DNA from 4 places in the Pseudomonas sp. ADAK13 genome. Region 1 is predicted to be linked to each of the others. Evidence: predicted binding sites of a transcription regulator. Region 1 holds the regulator's gene; each other region holds the start of a gene.
What was found. Region 1 encodes sigma-54, which starts transcription at its own class of promoters, with help from an activator protein. Its sites were predicted from a motif close to ANTGGCATNNANNTTGCTNT; they were not measured.
Positions count from the first base shown of each region.

Region 2: HKK54_RS26450 (circularly permuted type 2 ATP-grasp protein) is a predicted target of sigma-54. The motif match lies at 2,072-2,091, and genes of this name have one in related genera.
Region 3: HKK54_RS01320 (flagellar hook-length control protein FliK) is a predicted target of sigma-54. The motif match lies at 1,692-1,711, and genes of this name have one in related genera.
Region 4: glnA (glutamate--ammonia ligase) is a predicted target of sigma-54. The motif match lies at 2,767-2,786, and genes of this name have one in related genera.

Region 1 is NZ_CP052860.1:1,071,615-1,076,036, forward strand. Features, by position in the region: gene lptA (lipopolysaccharide transport periplasmic protein LptA) at 1-347, shown strand, start outside; gene lptB (LPS export ABC transporter ATP-binding protein) at 347-1,072, shown strand; gene HKK54_RS05120 (RNA polymerase factor sigma-54) at 1,257-2,750, shown strand; gene hpf (ribosome hibernation-promoting factor, HPF/YfiA family) at 2,826-3,131, shown strand; gene ptsN (PTS IIA-like nitrogen regulatory protein PtsN) at 3,144-3,608, shown strand; gene rapZ (RNase adapter RapZ) at 3,611-4,422, shown strand, end outside.
Region 2 is NZ_CP052860.1:5,741,425-5,745,846, reverse strand. Features, by position in the region: gene HKK54_RS26470 (cation:proton antiporter) at 1-853, shown strand, start outside; gene HKK54_RS26465 (hypothetical protein) at 860-1,000, opposite strand; gene HKK54_RS26460 (hypothetical protein) at 1,012-1,230, opposite strand; gene HKK54_RS26455 (hypothetical protein) at 1,315-1,860, opposite strand; gene HKK54_RS26450 (circularly permuted type 2 ATP-grasp protein) at 2,282-3,691, shown strand; gene HKK54_RS26445 (alpha-E domain-containing protein) at 3,694-4,422, shown strand, end outside.
Region 3 is NZ_CP052860.1:286,269-290,690, forward strand. Features, by position in the region: gene fliL (flagellar basal body-associated protein FliL) at 1-22, opposite strand, end outside; gene HKK54_RS01320 (flagellar hook-length control protein FliK) at 272-1,642, opposite strand; one part of gene HKK54_RS01325 (IS3 family transposase) at 2,120-3,210, opposite strand; one part of gene HKK54_RS01325 (IS3 family transposase) at 3,210-3,672, opposite strand; gene HKK54_RS01330 (Hpt domain-containing protein) at 4,221-4,422, opposite strand, start outside.
Region 4 is NZ_CP052860.1:1,863,202-1,867,623, reverse strand. Features, by position in the region: gene glnL (nitrogen regulation protein NR(II)) at 1-238, opposite strand, end outside; gene HKK54_RS08765 (chorismate mutase) at 541-1,071, opposite strand; gene glnA (glutamate--ammonia ligase) at 1,260-2,666, opposite strand; gene thiI (tRNA uracil 4-sulfurtransferase ThiI) at 3,001-4,422, shown strand, end outside.

The DNA.
Region 1 (4,422 bases):
CAGGCGATATCGACGTGGTCACTTCGGTCGGCAACCTGGCGTATTTCGAACAGCTGCAAAAAGTGGGCGACCCGACGCCGGTCAAAGGCTACGGCAAGACGATCCAGTACCACGCGCAGCAAAATCGCATCGTGCTGATCGATCAGGCCAGGGTCATCAATGACGGCAACACCACTGACGGCGAAAAAATCGTCTATGACACGGTGAAGCAGATTGCCCAGGCCGGTCGTGCCACCGGTACGAAGATCGGCACGCCGAAGCCGCGCATCGATATGGTTATCCAGCCGAAGCAGAAAGCCGACGCCGCCCAGCCGACGCCGAAAACCGACGCGAAGAAGGCGAATTAATGGCAACCCTGAAAGCCCAGCATCTGGCCAAGGCCTATAAAAGCCGTCAGGTCGTGCGCGACGTCAGCCTGTCGATCGACAGCGGCCAGATCGTCGGCTTGCTCGGCCCCAACGGTGCCGGCAAGACCACCTGTTTCTACATGATTGTCGGCCTGGTTCAGGCCGATCAAGGCCGCGTGCTGATCGACGACCTGGACGTCAGCCACCAGCCGATGCACGGTCGTGCACAGGCGGGTATCGGCTATCTTCCCCAGGAAGCGTCGATCTTCCGCAAACTGTCGGTTTCCGACAACATCATGGCGATCCTCGAGACCCGCAAGGAACTCGACCGCGCCGGGCGCAAGAAAGAGCTGGAAAGCCTGTTGCAGGAATTCCACATCAACCACATTCGCGACAACCTCGGCATGAGCCTTTCCGGCGGCGAGCGTCGTCGCGTGGAAATCGCCCGTGCCCTGGCCACTGCGCCGAAGTTCATCCTGCTGGACGAACCTTTCGCCGGTGTCGACCCGATCTCCGTCGGCGACATCAAGCAGATCATCCATCACCTCAAGGCCAAGGGCATCGGTGTGTTGATCACCGACCACAACGTCCGTGAGACCCTCGATATCTGCGAAACCGCCTACATCGTCAACGATGGACAGCTGATTGCCGAAGGTGACTCTGCCACTATCCTGGCCAACGAACTGGTCAAGGAAGTGTATCTGGGTCACGAGTTCCGCCTGTAAACACGGTGGTATCAGGCCATTCGCCATGGAGCGCGGGAGTCAATAAAAACCTCAGTATTTTTATTGTTACCGCGCTCTAGGCAAAGCCCCCGATATCAGGCATATAATTTGCTTATGTTTGGCGCTCACGCGCCCTGTCGTGGATGGCGCATTGCGCCGGCGAATAAGGTGTTAAGCCCCTGCCATGAAACCATCGCTAGTCCTGAGAATGGGCCAGCAGCTGACGATGACACCGCAGCTGCAACAGGCCATCCGCCTGCTCCAATTGTCGACCCTGGACCTGCAACAGGAAATCCAGGAGGCCCTGGAGTCCAATCCGATGCTCGAACGCCAGGAAGAAGGCGACGACTTCGATAATGCAGACCCGCTGGCCGACAACATCGAGCAAAAACCCAACCCCGACGTACAGGAACCCTCCTACCAGGAAACCGCCCCCACGGTGGACAACCTCGAGGACGGTGAATGGAACGAACGCATTCCCAACGAGCTTCCCGTCGACACCGCGTGGGAAGACGTCTACCAGACCAGCGCCAGCAGCCTGCCCAGCAATGACGATGACGAGTGGGACTTCACCACCCGCACCTCCGCTGGCGAGAGCCTGCAGAGCCATTTGCTCTGGCAACTGAACCTGGCGCCGATGTCCGACACCGATCGCCTGATCGCCGTCACCCTGATCGACTGCATCAACAATCAGGGCTACCTGGACGAGACCCTTGAGGAGATCCTCGAGGCCTTCGACCCGGAACTGGACATCGAACTGGACGAAATCGAAGCCGTCCTGCACCGCATCCAGCAATTCGAGCCAGCCGGTATCGGCGCCCGCAGCCTCAGCGAGTGCCTGCTGTTGCAACTGCGCCAACTGCCGGCCAAGACGCCTTGGCTGGCCGAAGCGCAGCGCCTGGTCACCGACTACATCGACTTGCTCGGCAGCCGCGACTACAGCCAGCTGATGCGCCGCATGAAGCTCAAGGAAGATGACCTGCGCCAGATCATCGAGCTGGTGCAGAGCCTCAACCCGCGCCCCGGCTCGCAGATCGAGTCCAGTGAAGCCGAATACGTCGTCCCCGATGTGATCGTGCGCAAGGACAACGAGCGCTGGCTGGTGGAGCTGAACCAGGAATCGGTGCCGCGCCTGCGGGTCAACCCGCAATATGCAGGGTTTGTACGCCGCGCCGACACCAGCGCCGACAACACCTTCATGCGCAACCAGTTGCAGGAAGCCCGCTGGTTCATCAAGAGCCTGCAAAGCCGCAACGAAACCCTGATGAAAGTCGCCACCCAGATCGTCGAGCACCAGCGCGGCTTCCTGGAATACGGCGATGAGGCGATGAAGCCGCTGGTACTGCACGACATCGCCGAGGCGGTGGGCATGCACGAATCAACGATTTCCCGGGTGACCACGCAAAAATTCATGCATACCCCACGGGGTATTTATGAGCTGAAATACTTTTTCTCCAGCCATGTCAGCACCTCCGAAGGCGGCGAATGCTCGTCCACGGCGATCCGCGCGATCATCAAAAAACTGGTTGCCGCGGAAAATCAGAAAAAGCCGTTGAGTGACAGCAAGATCGCTGGTTTACTGGAGGCACAAGGCATTCAGGTCGCCCGTCGAACCGTCGCCAAGTACCGCGAGTCCCTCGGGATCGCGCCTTCCAGCGAGCGTAAACGTTTGATGTGACGGGCGGGCCATAGCGTTCCAGTGGCAGGCACCCCGGCCTGCCGCTTTATGCACTGGCAACGAAGGAGAAGCTGTATGCAAGTCAACATCAGTGGACACCAACTGGAAGTGACCGAACCGCTGCGCGCCTATATCGGCGAAAAACTCAAACGAATTGAGGGGCATTTCGACAAGATCACCAACGTGCAAGTCATCATGACTGTCGAGAAGCTCAAGCAGAAAATCGAAGCCACCTTGCGTATACCCGGCGGGGAAGTAGTCGCCAATGCCGAGCATTCAGATATGTATGCTGCCATTGACGACCTCACCGACAAGCTGGATCGCCAAATCAAAAAGCATAAGGAAAAGCAGCAGAGTCTTCTTCAAGGCACTGGCCGCTAACACTCCCCACCCATGATTCGACTTGAAACCATCCTGACCCCCGGCCGTTCCCTCGTGAACGTGCCGGGCGGCAGTAAAAAGCGTGCCCTCGAACAAATTGCCAACCTGATCGGCCGCGAAGTGCCCGAGCTGGATACGCAAGCTGTGTATGAGGCACTGATCGCCCGTGAAAAGCTCGGTTCGACCGGCTTTGGCAACGGCATCGCCATTCCTCACTGCCGCCTGCAAGGCTGTGAGTCTCCAGTCAGCGCCCTGCTGCACCTGGACGCCCCCATCGATTTCGACGCCATCGACGGCGCGCCGGTCGACCTGCTGTTCGTTCTGCTGGTCCCGCAAGCTGCCACCGATGCGCACCTGGAACTGCTTCGGCAGATCGCCAGCATGCTCGACCGCAAGGAAGTACGCGACAAACTGCGCAGCGCTCCCAGCAATGAGGCGCTTTATCAGGTTGTACTGGATGAGCAAAACGGGCAGTAATCATGCGTTTGATCATCGTCAGCGGCCGCTCCGGCTCAGGTAAAAGCACGGCTCTCAATGTTCTCGAGGACAACGGCTTCTATTGCATCGACAACCTGCCCGCCGGCCTGCTGCCGGAACTGGCGGAACGTGCACTGATCCATACCGAGTTGGCGCAACCGCTGGTGGCCGTCTCGATCGACGCCCGCAACCTGCCCAGCCACCTCTCCCGCTTCCCTGAACTGCTCGAAGAAGTGCGGGCCAAGCACATCCACTGCGATGTGCTGTACCTGGACGCCGACGAAGAAACCCTGCTCAAGCGCTTCTCCGAAACCCGTCGACGCCATCCACTGAGCAGCCCGCATCGCTCGCTGGCAGAAGCCATCGAGGACGAGACCAAACTGCTGGGCCCGATCATTGACCTGGCCGACCTCAAGATCAACACCACCAGCCTGAACCTGTATCAACTGCGCGATGCGATCAAGCTGCGCCTGCTGAATCAGCCGGAGCCGGGCACCGCGTTTCTGGTGGAGTCGTTTGGCTTCAAGCGCGGCATGCCGGTGGATGCCGACCTGGTGTTTGATGTGCGCTGCCTGCCCAACCCCTACTGGAAGCCGGAACTGCGCGATCAGTCCGGGCTGGACGAACCTGTGGCGGAATATTTGGCGGCGCAGCCGGATGTAGAGGAGATGTTCCAGGATATCTCCAGCTACCTGCTCAAATGGCTGCCGCGTTTTGCGGCCAGTAACCGGGCTTATGTCACCATCGCCATTGGCTGCACCGGCGGCCATCATCGTTCCGTCTACCTGACCGAACGCCTGGGCAAGGTGCTGCA
Region 2 (4,422 bases), 2.6 Mb from region 1:
CACCGCCTTCCCGTTTGTGATCTTCGCGCTGATGTTCATGCAGCACGGTGGGTTCGACGGTGACTGGCTTGGCGGGTGGGTCCTGAAAAACCTGCTGTGGGCGGTGCCGGCCGGCTTGTTGACCGGTTATTGGATGGCCCGGGGCATCGGCCGGCTGACCCTCAAGATGCGCATCACCAATGCCGACAGCACCCTCTCCCCGAATGACTACCTGACGCTGGCCCTGATCGCCCTGGCCTATGTGGTGGCCGAGGCCATCGGCGGCTATGGCTTTCTGTCGGTATTTGCCGCCGGCCTCGGCCTGCGCCAGGCAGAGTTCAAGTCCACCGGCAACTCACAAACCCCTGCCGAACATTTGGCAAAGCCGTTAGTGGGCCATATGGAAGTGGAGCCGGAGCACGCATTGCACGGTGACCTCGGGCAGTTGCAAGACACGCAGATCGCTGCCGGCGTCATGATGGGCGACATGCTCGCGTTTGGCGGCCTGGTGGAGCGTTCGATGGAAGTGTTTCTGGTGACCCTGCTGGGCGTGGTGCTGGTCAGTCACTGGGACTGGCGGGCGCTGGCGGTGGGCGGTTTGCTGTTTTGCGTGATTCGCCCGCTCAGCGTGTTGTCGGTGCCCTGGGGCAGCCTGCTGGATCGCAATCAGCGCGGGCTGGTGGGCTGGTTCGGGATTCGCGGGATCGGCAGCATTTACTACCTGTTCTACGCCATCAACCATGGGTTGGTGGGCACCAGCAGCGCCGTTGCGGTGAACCTGACACTGTCAGTCATTGCCCTGAGCATCATCGTTCATGGCCTCAGCACACAGCCGATGCTGGCGTGGTATGAACGACGCGCCCAGGCACAATAATGAAGGTTATTCCTGGTTTTCGGTGTTGCCGACGTCGGCGGCATCATCCAAGTCGTTAAGCGGAACTTCGGCATCATCCATCAGTGAGCCCGGGTCTTCATTGCCCGGGTCATTGAGCTCATCGTCTTCGTCTATTTCAACTGACATGACCGTCTCCTCTAACCGCCTTGAGTATCGATATCGGCATCGGTTTCAGGCTTGGGCTCGCGCTCGGGCTTGAAGTCTGGACTGTAGTCGTTTTCTGCCGCCTTGGGGTCGGCGTCAGGCGTTGGGTCTTTCGGCGCGTCGGCCGCTGTACCCGGTGCCGGCTCACCGCCGTCGATGGCGGGGTCATTGCGGCCGCTGACTTGCGGGTCATCTTTATCGGTTGCGTTCATGGTCACCTCTTCGCAGATCTTGGGGAAACGTGCCCTGCGTAAACGTAAGGCGCCGCACGCCGGGTGGAAGTTCATTCCGATTCCCTAGGAACCCGGGTTGTCGACCTGGATATAGAACGCATAGGCCCCCAGGATCACCCAGAACACCATGAACAACCAGGGTGCACGCATCGAGAACAACAGCGACTTGCGATAGCCCTTGTGGGAGGACTCCGTCTCGCTGAACAGCGGCGACTCGTCATACGCCAGGCCCATCACCGGTTCACTGCGCAGCAGTTCGCTTTGCTTGTAGTGCCAGTGGTCAATGATGTCGTAGGCCGCCCGAATGCCCGGCCAGGCGTTGAGGGAACTGAGGATGCCCAGCATCGCCAGGAACACCGGCACCACCAGGGTGAACAGCTTGCCCCATTCCGGGTTGAGGTTGCCCATGCCGGACACAAAGGCGATCACCAGGAACGACTGCGCCGTGAGGTAGGCGTCGGTGCGGTTAGCCAGGATGCTGGTTTCGTACTGGATCTCGCGCCGGTAGAAGTCGAGGCGGTCCTTGGGTGAACCGAACATCTTTGCGGAGTGTTCGCTGTGGTCGGTCACGGCCGACTCAGGGTTCTGTGGGGAAATGATTCTGGGCACGATCAGTGCTCCACGCAGGTATTTGAAGCCCGTTAGAAGAACCGCGCTGGTGCAAAGTTCAAGTAATCGATGCACCGTTTTGAGGCAATCGAGTGCTCTATGTGGCGAGGGCGCTTGCTCGCATTGGACTGCTTAGCCGGCCTGCTTCCTGGGGGCGCTTCGCACCCCAGCGGGAGCAAGCTCCCTCGCCACAGGGGAGTCGCTACGGGTGGATGGCACAGGCATTGCTTTATTCCTTCAATCATTCACCTGCCCCGCCTGAATACAGGAGCAATCGTTACCCCCCGACCCAGAGCCCACCCCAAAAGAAAGTAAGGACCAGGCCTGTTGGCACCATCAGCCACGGGCTCATAAAAAAATGCGTTTTCTAAAGCGGCAGTGCCAAAGCGCAGTTAGTCCCGGCACTGACAAGGTAATTGGAATGGCTCGATCTTTCTTTGATGAAATGAATGACGCACAAGGCGTTTGCCGTGCGCACTATCAGGAATTCTCCCGCTGGCTGGCCAATACGCCGCCAGAACTGCTGGCCCAGCGCCGCCGTGAAGCCGACCTGCTGTTTCACCGCGCCGGGATCACCTTCACCCTGTATGGCGACGAGCAAGACACCGAGCGCCTGATCCCCTTCGACATCATCCCCCGCAGCATCCCCGCCAGTGAGTGGAGCGTCATCGAGCGCGGCTGTATCCAGCGGGTCAATGCATTGAACATGTTCCTTGCCGACATCTACCACGACCAACGCATCATCAAGGCCGGAATCATCCCTGCCGATCAGGTGCTGGGTAACGAGGGTTACCAGAAGGCCATGGTCGGCCTGGACCTGCACCGCGATATCTACTCGCACATTTCCGGGGTCGACCTGGTTCGCGATGGCGACGGCACTTACTACGTGCTCGAAGACAACCTGCGCACCCCCAGCGGCGTGAGCTACATGCTCGAAGACCGCAAGATGATGATGCGCCTGTTCCCCGAGGTATTCGCCAAGCAGCGCATCGCCCCGGTGGACCACTACCCCAACCTGTTGCTCAAGACCCTGAAAAGCTCCAGCCGCCTCGACAACCCGAATGTGGTGGTGCTGACGCCGGGCCGCTTCAACAGCGCGTTTTTTGAACATGCGTTCCTGGCCCGGGAAATGGGCGTGGAGCTGGTGGAAGGCGCCGACCTGTTCGTGCACGACCTCAAGGTGTTCATGCGCACCACCGATGGCCCCAAGGCCGTTGATGTGATCTACCGTCGCATCGACGACGCCTTCCTCGACCCGCAGGCTTTCAACCCGGACTCGATGCTCGGCGTCCCGGGGCTGGTGGCGGCCTATTGTGCGGGCAACGTGGTGCTGGCGAACGCCATCGGCACCGGCGTGGCGGACGACAAGTCGATCTACCCGTATGTGCCGGAGATGATCCGTTTCTACCTGGATGAAGAGCCGATCCTGCAAAACGTGCCGACCTTCCAGTGCCGCAAGCCGGACGAGTTGTCCCACGTCCTCGCGCACCTGCCGGAACTGGTGGTCAAGGAAACCCAGGGCTCCGGCGGTTACGGCATGCTGGTGGGCCCCGCTTCCAGCGCCGCCGAGATCGAGGACTTCCGTCAACGCATTAAGGCCCGCCCCCACGCCTACATCGCCCAACCGACCTTGAGCCTGTCCACCTGCCCGACCTTTGTCGAAAACGGCATCGCGCCCCGGCATATTGACCTGCGGCCATTCGTGCTTTCGGGCAAGGAAACCCGCCTGGTGCCCGGTGGCTTGACCCGCGTGGCACTGCGCGAAGGCTCATTGATCGTCAACTCGTCGCAAGGCGGCGGAACCAAGGACACCTGGGTGGTGGAGGGCTGAGTATGCTGAGTAGAACCGCCGCAGATTTGTATTGGATGTCCCGTTACTTGGAGCGCGCCGAGAACCTGGCGCGCATGCTGGAAGTCAGTTATTCGCTGTCGCTGATGCCTCAGGCCGGGCGCAGTGACGGGCTGGATGAGTTAGCCATGTCGTTGCTCAGCAGCGGCACCCTGGACAGTTACCTTGAGCGCCATCAGCAACTGGACGCTGAGCGCATGCTGCACTTCTTTGCCCTCGACGAGGAAAACCCGGCCAGTATCTACAACTGCCTGCGGGCCGCTCGCGGGAATGCCCACGCGGTGCGCGGGCGGATCACCGCCGACATGTGGGAAAACCTCAACGCCACCTGGCTGGAGATGCGCAGCATTGCGGCCGGCGGGTTGGCGCGCCACGGCATCAGCCACTTTTGTGACTGGGTGAAGCAGCGTTCGCACCTGTTTCGCGGGGCTACTTCCGGGACGATCATGCGTAATGACGCGTATCGGTTTATCCGGCTGGGCACGTTTGTCGAGCGAGCGGATAACACCTTAAGGCTGCTGGACGCGCGGTATGAGATGTTTGGCGAAGAGTCCGAAGAGGTCAGTGACCTGTCGGCACGCGGGTATTACCAGTGGAGCGCGTTGCTGCGGGCGTTGTCGTCGTTTGAGGCGTACACCGAGCTGTACCCGAATGCGTTGAATGCGCGGTCAGTGTCGGAGCTGTTGCTGCTGCGCAGTGATGTGCCCCGCTCA
Region 3 (4,422 bases), 790 kb from region 1:
CTACGTCGTCGCTCTTCGCCATGCCAATAATCCGTCACTATTCGGGGATTCATAGTTCTGGGGAAAGGCAAGAGCAAGTGTTATGCCAGAGTTGTCTGTTCAAACGGGAAGAGTGAGGTGCTCTTACTCACAACGCCGATTAACTGTGGGAGCTGGCTTGCCTGCGATGAGGCCCTGCCAGGCGATATCTTGATTGCTGACCCACCGCTATCGCAGGCAAGCCAGCTCTCACATGACCCGATTCCAACTGGAAATAAGGCCACTCTTCAGATCAGGCGTAATAGTCCACCGCGCTGGAGCCGATCACGGACTGCACAACCGGCGCTGCGACTTCAGCCACTTCACCGACACCGCCGCCATCAGCCCCATCACCCCGCCCGCCACTGCCACTGACGCCGCGGGCCTGGTTCTGCTGTTGCTGGTCCTGGCCCTGTTGACCCTGCCAGCCACGGGACTGGTCGGACACGTTGACGTCGACCTGGCCCATGCCCTGCTGGGCGAACATCTCCCGCAGGCGTCCCGACTGGCTTTCCAGGGCTTCACGCACCACCGCGTGGCCGCTCATGAAGGTGACCTGCGCCTGTTGGTCGGCGGACATTTTCACGCTGATGTCCAGGCGGCCCAGTTCAGCAGGCTGCAACTGGATTTCGGCCGACTTGAGGTTGGCGCTGGACAAGTACATGACCCGGTTCACCACCTCATCCGTCCAGCCGCTCTGGTGCATGGCCAATGGCGCGTTGGCGACCGGCGGCAAGGCATTCGCGGTTTTCGGCGTGGCAGCCTGGGTCAGCGCGGCGAGACGGTTGGCAAAGTCATCGACACGGGTGTCGCTGCTGGCGTCCTTCAGGTCCTTGAGGCCGCCGTCGATCAGGCCGGTAAAGGCTTTGTCGCCGCCCTGGTCGGTGCTGTCCTTGGCCGCTTGCTGATCGACCATATTGGCCAGGCCCGTGGCGAAGTTTTGCGCGGCGGTCGGCTGATCCTGGGTCGGGGCCGGGGCGGTTTTTGCCGGGGTTTGGCTGCTGGCGGAAACGTGTCCGCCCTGCTCCATGGCCAGGCGCACGGCGGGCATGGCGTCCAGCGGATCGGCCTCGGGGTCGAAGGCGGGCTTGGCGTCGTCGGTCGCGGCCACCGCAGGTGCCACCACGGGTTGGGCCTTGTCATCTTTCGCTGCCGCCGGTGCCGGCGTCTCGACGGGCGCCGGCGCTGCGGGAACGGGAACGGGGACGACCGCCGCCACAAGCGCCGGGTCGACGGTGGGGTCAACCGGGGGTTGCTGGGCCAGGGTCGGGTCGTCTGCAGGCGCCGTGTCGTCAGCCTTAGCGGTGGTGTCCGGGGGGTCGGACTTGGCCGGCGGGGTGGCAGGCAAAGTCTTGCCGTTATCGGCAACCGATGGGGTGCCGGCGGCAGGCTTGTCGTTGTTGGCGGCGGGCTTTGCGCTGCTGTCCGCAGGCTTGTCGCGGGTGGATCTGGTGGTGGTGTCGGTGGGTTTTGCCGCAGGCGTGGAGGCCTGGTTGGCGAACACCTGAGCGAAGCCCGGGGCCTTGTCCCGCGGGTCCGCAGCCACTGCCGGTGGATTGGCAGCGGGCGCTTGAGGCTTGGCCGCAGGGGCCGCCTGAAGGAGCGAATTCGGGGTGATTGCCATATATAAGAGTCTCCGCCGCACAGGGGTCGAGGGTGCGGTTACAGGAGGTAGAGCAAGAGTTGGGCCAGCTTTTGGGTTTGGTGTGTATATCCGTTGTTTGGGTTAGGGCCGCTATTGGTTCCGCTCTTACAGCGGCTCACTTTTGAACAGCGCAAAAGTAAGCAAAACGCTCTTGCCCCACCACTCGGCACCTCGCTCAGGCTCGGTGTGCCCTCAACTCCGGTAGTACTCCGCGGGCCGCCGCGACGGGGCGTCCCTGCCCCGTCGCGGCTAAACCGGCGTCCTGCCGGTTTACCCGCTCCGTACTACCTGCGTTCGGCCAGCGTGGTTTAACGGGGCGCCTAAGATCAAGATCAAAAGCAGATCAAAAACACAGCGGCCTACAGGCCGGCTTGAGTGGTGTGAAGCAAAGGCAAGATCAAAATCAAAAGCGGGCACGCGGCGTTTTTCAAGGTAGTTGTCGCGCTCATCGTCGTACTACGCGGCTTTTATTACCACTGTCAGCTCCCTTTCAGGGTTCAGATACACCGTCCCGATAGGGTTCCAGTTGCGTGTCTCACCTGACCATCTTTCCGGTCTTCTCTCTCTGGCTTGCCTGTATACCGCATCTCGGCGAGCCAAGATTTCCCGGTCTTTCCCTTCGTGACGTTGAGCGGGTGTCACGAAGCGGATCCGACTATGACGGTGCACGGTGTTGTACCAGGTCATAAAATTCCTTACCCAGATACGCGCCTCATCCAGGCTGGAAAACCCGTCCTGCGGCCACTGCGGGCAGTATTTCAGCGTTCTGAACAACGATTCCGAGTACGGGTTGTCGTTACTGACCCGTGGTCTACCGCGAGACGGCGTGATGCCCAAGTCGTACATCTTGGTTAGTAGCGTTAACGATTTCATCGGCGCACCGTTGTCCGAGTGAAGCACCAACGGCTGGAGCCAACACTTTTCCTGAGTCACGCTTCGTTGCAGCAACGCGGCTGCTTTTTCACCGCTTTCTGCTTCGTAAACTTCCCAACCCACCGCCTTCCGGCTGTAGATATCCTCGATCAGATAGAGGTAGTAAAACTTTCCGCGAACCGGTGACGGCAAGTAAGTGATGTCCCATGACCACACTTGATTGGCGGCGGTCGCCGCATAAGTCGTGGGCGCCTCATGACGATGCGGCCGCTTGGCACGCGAGCGATGTTGCTGCTGACCTGCCGCGTGCAGTACGCGATAAAATGTCGCCTCCGAGGCCATGTAACGCCCCTCGTCAGCCAGCTGTGGCACGATTTGGCTCGGCGGCAGATGCGCATAGGTTTTGCTGTTGCACAGCGTCACGATACTTTGCCGTTCAAGCTCACTGAGTGCGTTGTTCGGCATCCGCCTGAGCGTCGTCGTGCGCCCATCCGCCAAGATTTCTTCCGGCAAATTCCAGCGTTGCAGTGTCCTCAGTGAAAGGCCTACCTCCTGACAAGCAGGCGCCCTGCGGGCGCCCGCCAGGATGGCTTCATTGAGCCAACCAACGAGTAAATACCGTTCTGGCAACAAGGTCAGTTGTCCTCGTCGTCGCTCCCCCAGTAGGCATTGAGCTTTTTTCTCAGCACCAGTAACGCCGCCGTCTCGGCCAGCGCCGCATCCTTGCGGCGTAGTTCGCGCTCAAGCTCACGGATCCTTTTTTTATCATCCCGTGACTGCCCTGAACTCGCCGTTTTCGCAGCTGGTTTTTGGGTGCTACTGGCGATAAACGCATTACGCCAATCGGTAATCTGCTCGGGAAAAATACCTTTTCTTCGGCAATATTCACCGATCTCCAGTTCCGACAGCGAACCGGTCTCTATGATGACCGTCAGTTTGGATTCGGCTGACCAATTTTCGGCGGGTTGTTTAGCGTCGGACAATTGCGTTCCTCTGGCAGCAGCTTGTTTGCGCCAATAATGGAGAGACATATCGCTGCAACCTTCGCGGCGAGCGACCTCCGCTGCTGAAAGGCTCAGGGGCGGAAGCATCATTTTCAGCAGTGCGGCTTTACGTTCATCTGAGTAGAAAGGCATGACCATACTCTTGCCGCCCCCGAAATGTGTTCAAAAAGCGGTGGACGCGACAACTACCCTGACACCGGGGGCACGGTGAAATGTGGGAGCTGGCTTGCCTGCGATGGCATCGCCTCGGTGTACCTGAAAAACCGAGGTGTCTGCATCGCAGGCAAGCCAGCTCCCACAGAAAAGCAGAGCTGCATCCGTTTCAGATTTGGCTTTCGCTTTTGATCTGGCTTCTACCACTCAAGCCGGCCTGTAGGCCGCTGTGCTCTTGCTTTTGATCTTGATCTGGCTCTGACTGCCCCAATAAGCCCGAGGCCGAACGCAGGGATTGAGGAGCGGGTAAACCGGCAGGACGCCGGTTTAGCCGCGACGGGGCAGGGACGCCCCGTCGCGGCGGCCCGCGGAGCAATGCCGGAGTGAGGGAACACCGAGCCTAGGCGAGGTGCCGACAGGCGGGGCAGAGCCCTTTGGTTACTTTGGGGCTTTTCCAAAGTGACCCGCTGTAAGAGCGGAACCATAAGCAGCCGTTACCGAAATAACGGATATACACCCCAACAGCGTCAGAGCCCAAACCGCTCCCGCTCATGCTCATACAACGGCCTTACCAACGCGAACTCATGGTCAATTTCATCCACCAACCGCCCCAAATCCGCAACCACAGGCTTGGCCGACCGATCCTCAAGCAACTGACAAAGCTCAGCCAACCGCACGGCCCCAAGGTTACCGCTACTCCCCTTGAAGCTATGGGCAATCCGCCCCAAC
Region 4 (4,422 bases), 790 kb from region 1:
CTTCGCGCTTGGTGAACGGGTGCGCCTGCTCCACGGCCTGGCGCAACGAACTCAAGGCTTCAGCCGACTCGGTGAACAGTTCGCTGATGAATTGCCCATGGCTGCGCTGTCCGCTGATGGCCAGCAGCATCTCCGCCGCCGGGTTCATGTACTCAAGACGAAGTTCGTCATTGAGCAGAATGGTCGCGGTGGTCAGGTTGTCGAGTAGCAGGCGGTGCAGTGCGTCGCTGATGGTCATTAGGACCTCTTTTGGAGCAAGGCGCGGGCTTGAGGCACACGCTGATACAAGGAAAATGCAAAAACCAAACCAAAGCTCCGAAAAGAAGCGTTAAAGCCCTGAAATGGGGGCTTAAGGCGCGAAACTGTGGCGTTCTGCCAGCTTCAGCGGGAAGTTTCGAACCAAAATGGGTTGTGTAAGTGGGAAGGGTGCAGCGTATCGCACCAATATAGTGCGGTTTGTAGGGGCTGGCTTGCCGGCGATGCAGGCGGCTCGGTTTATCAGGGAGTCTGGGTGCGATCCCATCGCCGGCAAGCCGGCTCCTACAAGAGGCACAGCTCGGCGGTGGCGCGGATCATCGCCAGTTGGTGCAGCGCGTCTTTGGCAGGCGCGTGATTAGCCTGGGCCAGCCATTGCGGACACTGCGGGTTGGTGCGTTCCGGGGTGAAGTCCGCCAGCTGTTGCAGCAGGCGTTTTTGCAGCAGGTCCAGTTCAGGGCGGATCTGGCCGACCAAATCAGGGCGCGGGTCGTTGGGCGCCTTGCCTTTCAGCTGCCAATCGGACAAGTGGGCGTACTGCACCAGTTTGTTCGCCTCGATCTGGGCCGAGAAAAACTGCTCGGCCTGCGCCGGTGCCAGTTTGTAGCTCGGGGCCTGGGCCACGACGCTGGCGATCACGTCCTGTTCCCGCGCACGGTCCTCAACCGGCTTGTGGCTGTCCCATTTGCTCAGGGCCACCTGGTCGGCGATCGCCAGGCGTTCGGCGATGCTGTCGAGTAGCGGGGCGAGGGTGGGTGGTGCGGCCAATACATTGGCGCTGATAGCCAGCAAGATGAGCCCAAGTTTGAGTTTCAAGGCAGATCCCTCTTCTGTAGGAGCGAGCTTGCTCGCGATGGTCGTTAACGATAACCCGTAAATATTGAAGAAATGCGGCGTCCTTGAGTTTTTCGCGGGCAAGCCCGCTTCCACAGGGTTTTGCGGGCAAAAAAAGACCTCCCGAAGGAGGCCTTTTTCATCACGCCACGTTAAGCAGCGCTACCGGATCAGCAGCTGTAGTACAGCTCGTATTCCAGTGGGTGTACGAAGGTGCGGACCTTGATTTCTTCTTCGCTTTTCAGGGCGATGTAGGCATCGATAAAGTCGTCGCTGAACACGCCGCCTTTGGTCAGGAACGCACGGCCCTTGTCCAGCTCTTCCAGGGCTTCTTTCAGGCTGCCGCACACTTGTGGGATCTCTTTGGCCTCTTCAGGCGGCAGGTCGTACAAGTTTTTGTCGGCGGCGTCGCCAGGGTGGATCTTGTTCTGGATACCGTCCAGGCCGGCCATTACCAGGGCAGCGAAGGCCAGGTACGGGTTGGCTGCCGGATCCGGGAAGCGGGCTTCGATACGGCGAGCGCGAGGGCTGGACACGTAAGGAATACGGATCGAAGCGGAACGGTTGCGAGCCGAGTAAGCCAGCATCACTGGAGCTTCGAAACCTGGGACCAGACGCTTGTAGGAGTTGGTCGACGGGTTGGTGAAGCCGTTCAGGGCCTTACCGTGCTTGATGATACCGCCGATGAAGTACAGGGCAGTGTCGGACAGGCCGGCATAACCTTCGCCAGCGAAGGTGTTCTTGCCTTCTTTGGCGATGGACAGGTGAACGTGCATACCCGAACCGTTATCGCCGTACAGAGGCTTAGGCATGAAGGTAGCGGTACGGCCGTAGGCATCAGCCACGTTGTGTACGCAGTACTTCAGGGTCTGAACTTCGTCAGCCTTGGCCACCAGGGTGTTGAATTTCACACCGATTTCGTTCTGGCCGGCAGTCGCCACTTCGTGGTGGTGAACTTCGATGACCAGGCCCATTTCTTCCATGGCGTTGCACATGGAGGTACGGATTTCGTGGTCGTGGTCGAACGGAGGAACCGGGAAGTAGCCGCCTTTGATACCTGGACGGTGGCCTTTGTTGCCGCCTTCCACGTCCTGGTCGGACATCCACGAACCTTGTTCGGAGAAGATTTTGAACATGGAGCCAGAGATGTCGGACTTGAACTTGACCGAATCAAAGATGAAGAATTCTGGTTCCGGACCTACGAATACGGTGTCGCCGATACCGGTCGACTTCAGGTATTCCTCGGCACGCTTGGCGATCGCACGTGGGTCACGGTCGTAGCCTTGCATGGTCGAAGGCTCGATCACGTCGCAGACGATGATCAGCGTTGGGTCTTCGGTGAACGGGTCGAGTACGGCGGTGCTGTCGTCCGGCATCAGGATCATGTCGGAAGCTTCGATGCCTTTCCAGCCGGCAATGGAGGAGCCGTCGAACATTTTGCCTTCTTCGAAGAAGGCGTCATCCAGCGCGTCGCGAGCCGGCATGGTCACGTGGTGCTGAGTGCCTTTTGTGTCCGTGAAGCGCAGATCAATCCATTTGACGTCATGATCTTTGATGAGTTGAACCGACTTCGACATAGTGTCCTCCGGGTGGCTTCGGGCTGGGGTAGTGGAGTTAGCCCTTAGAATGTGGGTGATGCCGGCGCGAATACTCGACCAAGGCAACCTGCCTCACAAGAGAGCAAATTGCATGCCAGTGCCCCGACATGGGTTTTTTGCCACAAAAACGCCCCTATAAAGGTGCAATCCGCTGAAACGGAATAAATTGCGCACCGCAATGTAGCGTGATTTTTCATTAATGACCCGTTTTGGTGCGCGAAAGGTCGATTGCATATTAACTGGTTAAACCTTGAGCGATTTCCGCTATAATCCGCGCCCCCCTTTTTCGGCTGGGCCTGCGCGCGCTGTTTTCATGAAATTAATCGTTAAAGTCTTCCCCGAGATCACCATCAAGAGCCGACCGGTACGGATGCGTTTCATCCGTCAATTGGCCAAGAACATCCGTGCCGTGCTCCGCGATCTGGACCCGGCTGTGGTGGTGAACGGTGTGTGGGACAATCTCGAGCTGGAAACCCGCCTGACCGACCCCAAGGCCTTGAAGGACATGACCGAGCGCCTGAGCTGCGTGCCGGGCATCGCGCATTTCCTGCAAGTCGACGAGTACCCGCTGGGCGACTTCGACGACATCACCGAAAAGTGCAAACAGCACTACGGTGATGTGCTGGCAGGCAAGGTGTTTTCGGTGCGTTGCAAACGTGCCGGCAAGCATCCGTTCAGCTCCATGGATGTCGAGAAATACGTTGGCAGCAAGCTGCGTCGCGAGTGCGGCGCAGCCGGAATTTCCCTGAAAGAGCCGCAAATTGAAGTGCGGATGGAAATTCGCGACCAACGGTTGTTTGTGATCCACAGCCAGCACGACAGCATCGGCGGCTACCCGCTGGGCGCCCTGGAACAGACCCTGGTATTGATGTCCGGCGGTTTCGATTCCACCGTTGCGGCCTACCAGATCATGCGCCGCGGGCTGATGAGCCACTTCTGCTTCTTTAACCTGGGCGGGCGTGCACACGAATTGGGCGTGATGGAAGTCGCGCATTACATCTGGAAGAAGTACGGCAGCTCGCAACGGGTGCTCTTTGTCAGCGTACCGTTCGAGGAAGTCCTGGGAGAAATTCTCGGGAAAGTCGATAACAGTCATATGGGCGTAGTATTGAAGCGTATGATGTTGCGCGCTGCGTCCCGAATCGCGGATCGGCTGGAAATCGACGCACTGGTGACCGGTGAAGCGATTTCCCAGGTGTCCAGCCAGACCCTGCCGAACCTGTCGTTGATCGACTCTGTGACCGAGAAGCTGGTATTGCGCCCGCTGATCGCCAGTCACAAGCAAGACATCATCGACCTGGCGACCCAGATCGGCACGGCGGATTTCGCCAAGCACATGCCGGAATATTGCGGGGTCATCTCGGTGAACCCCAAGACCCACGCCAAGCGCAACCGCGTGGAGTACGAAGAACAACAGTTCGACATGGCGGTTCTCGAGCGTGCGCTGGAGAACGCCAAACTGGTGCCGATCGATCGGGTTATCGACGAATTGGGCCAGGATTTGCAGATCGAAGAAGTCAGCGAGGCTCTGGCCGGTCAGATCATCATCGACATCCGTCACCCGGATGCCGCTGAAGATGAGCCGCTGGAAATCGCTGGCATCGACGTACAAACGCTGCCGTTCTATGCATTGAATGCGCGTTTCAAGGAACTGGATGACAGCCGTCAGTACCTGTTGTATTGCGACAAAGGCGTGATGAGTCGCCTGCATGCCCACCATTTGCTCAGTGAGGGG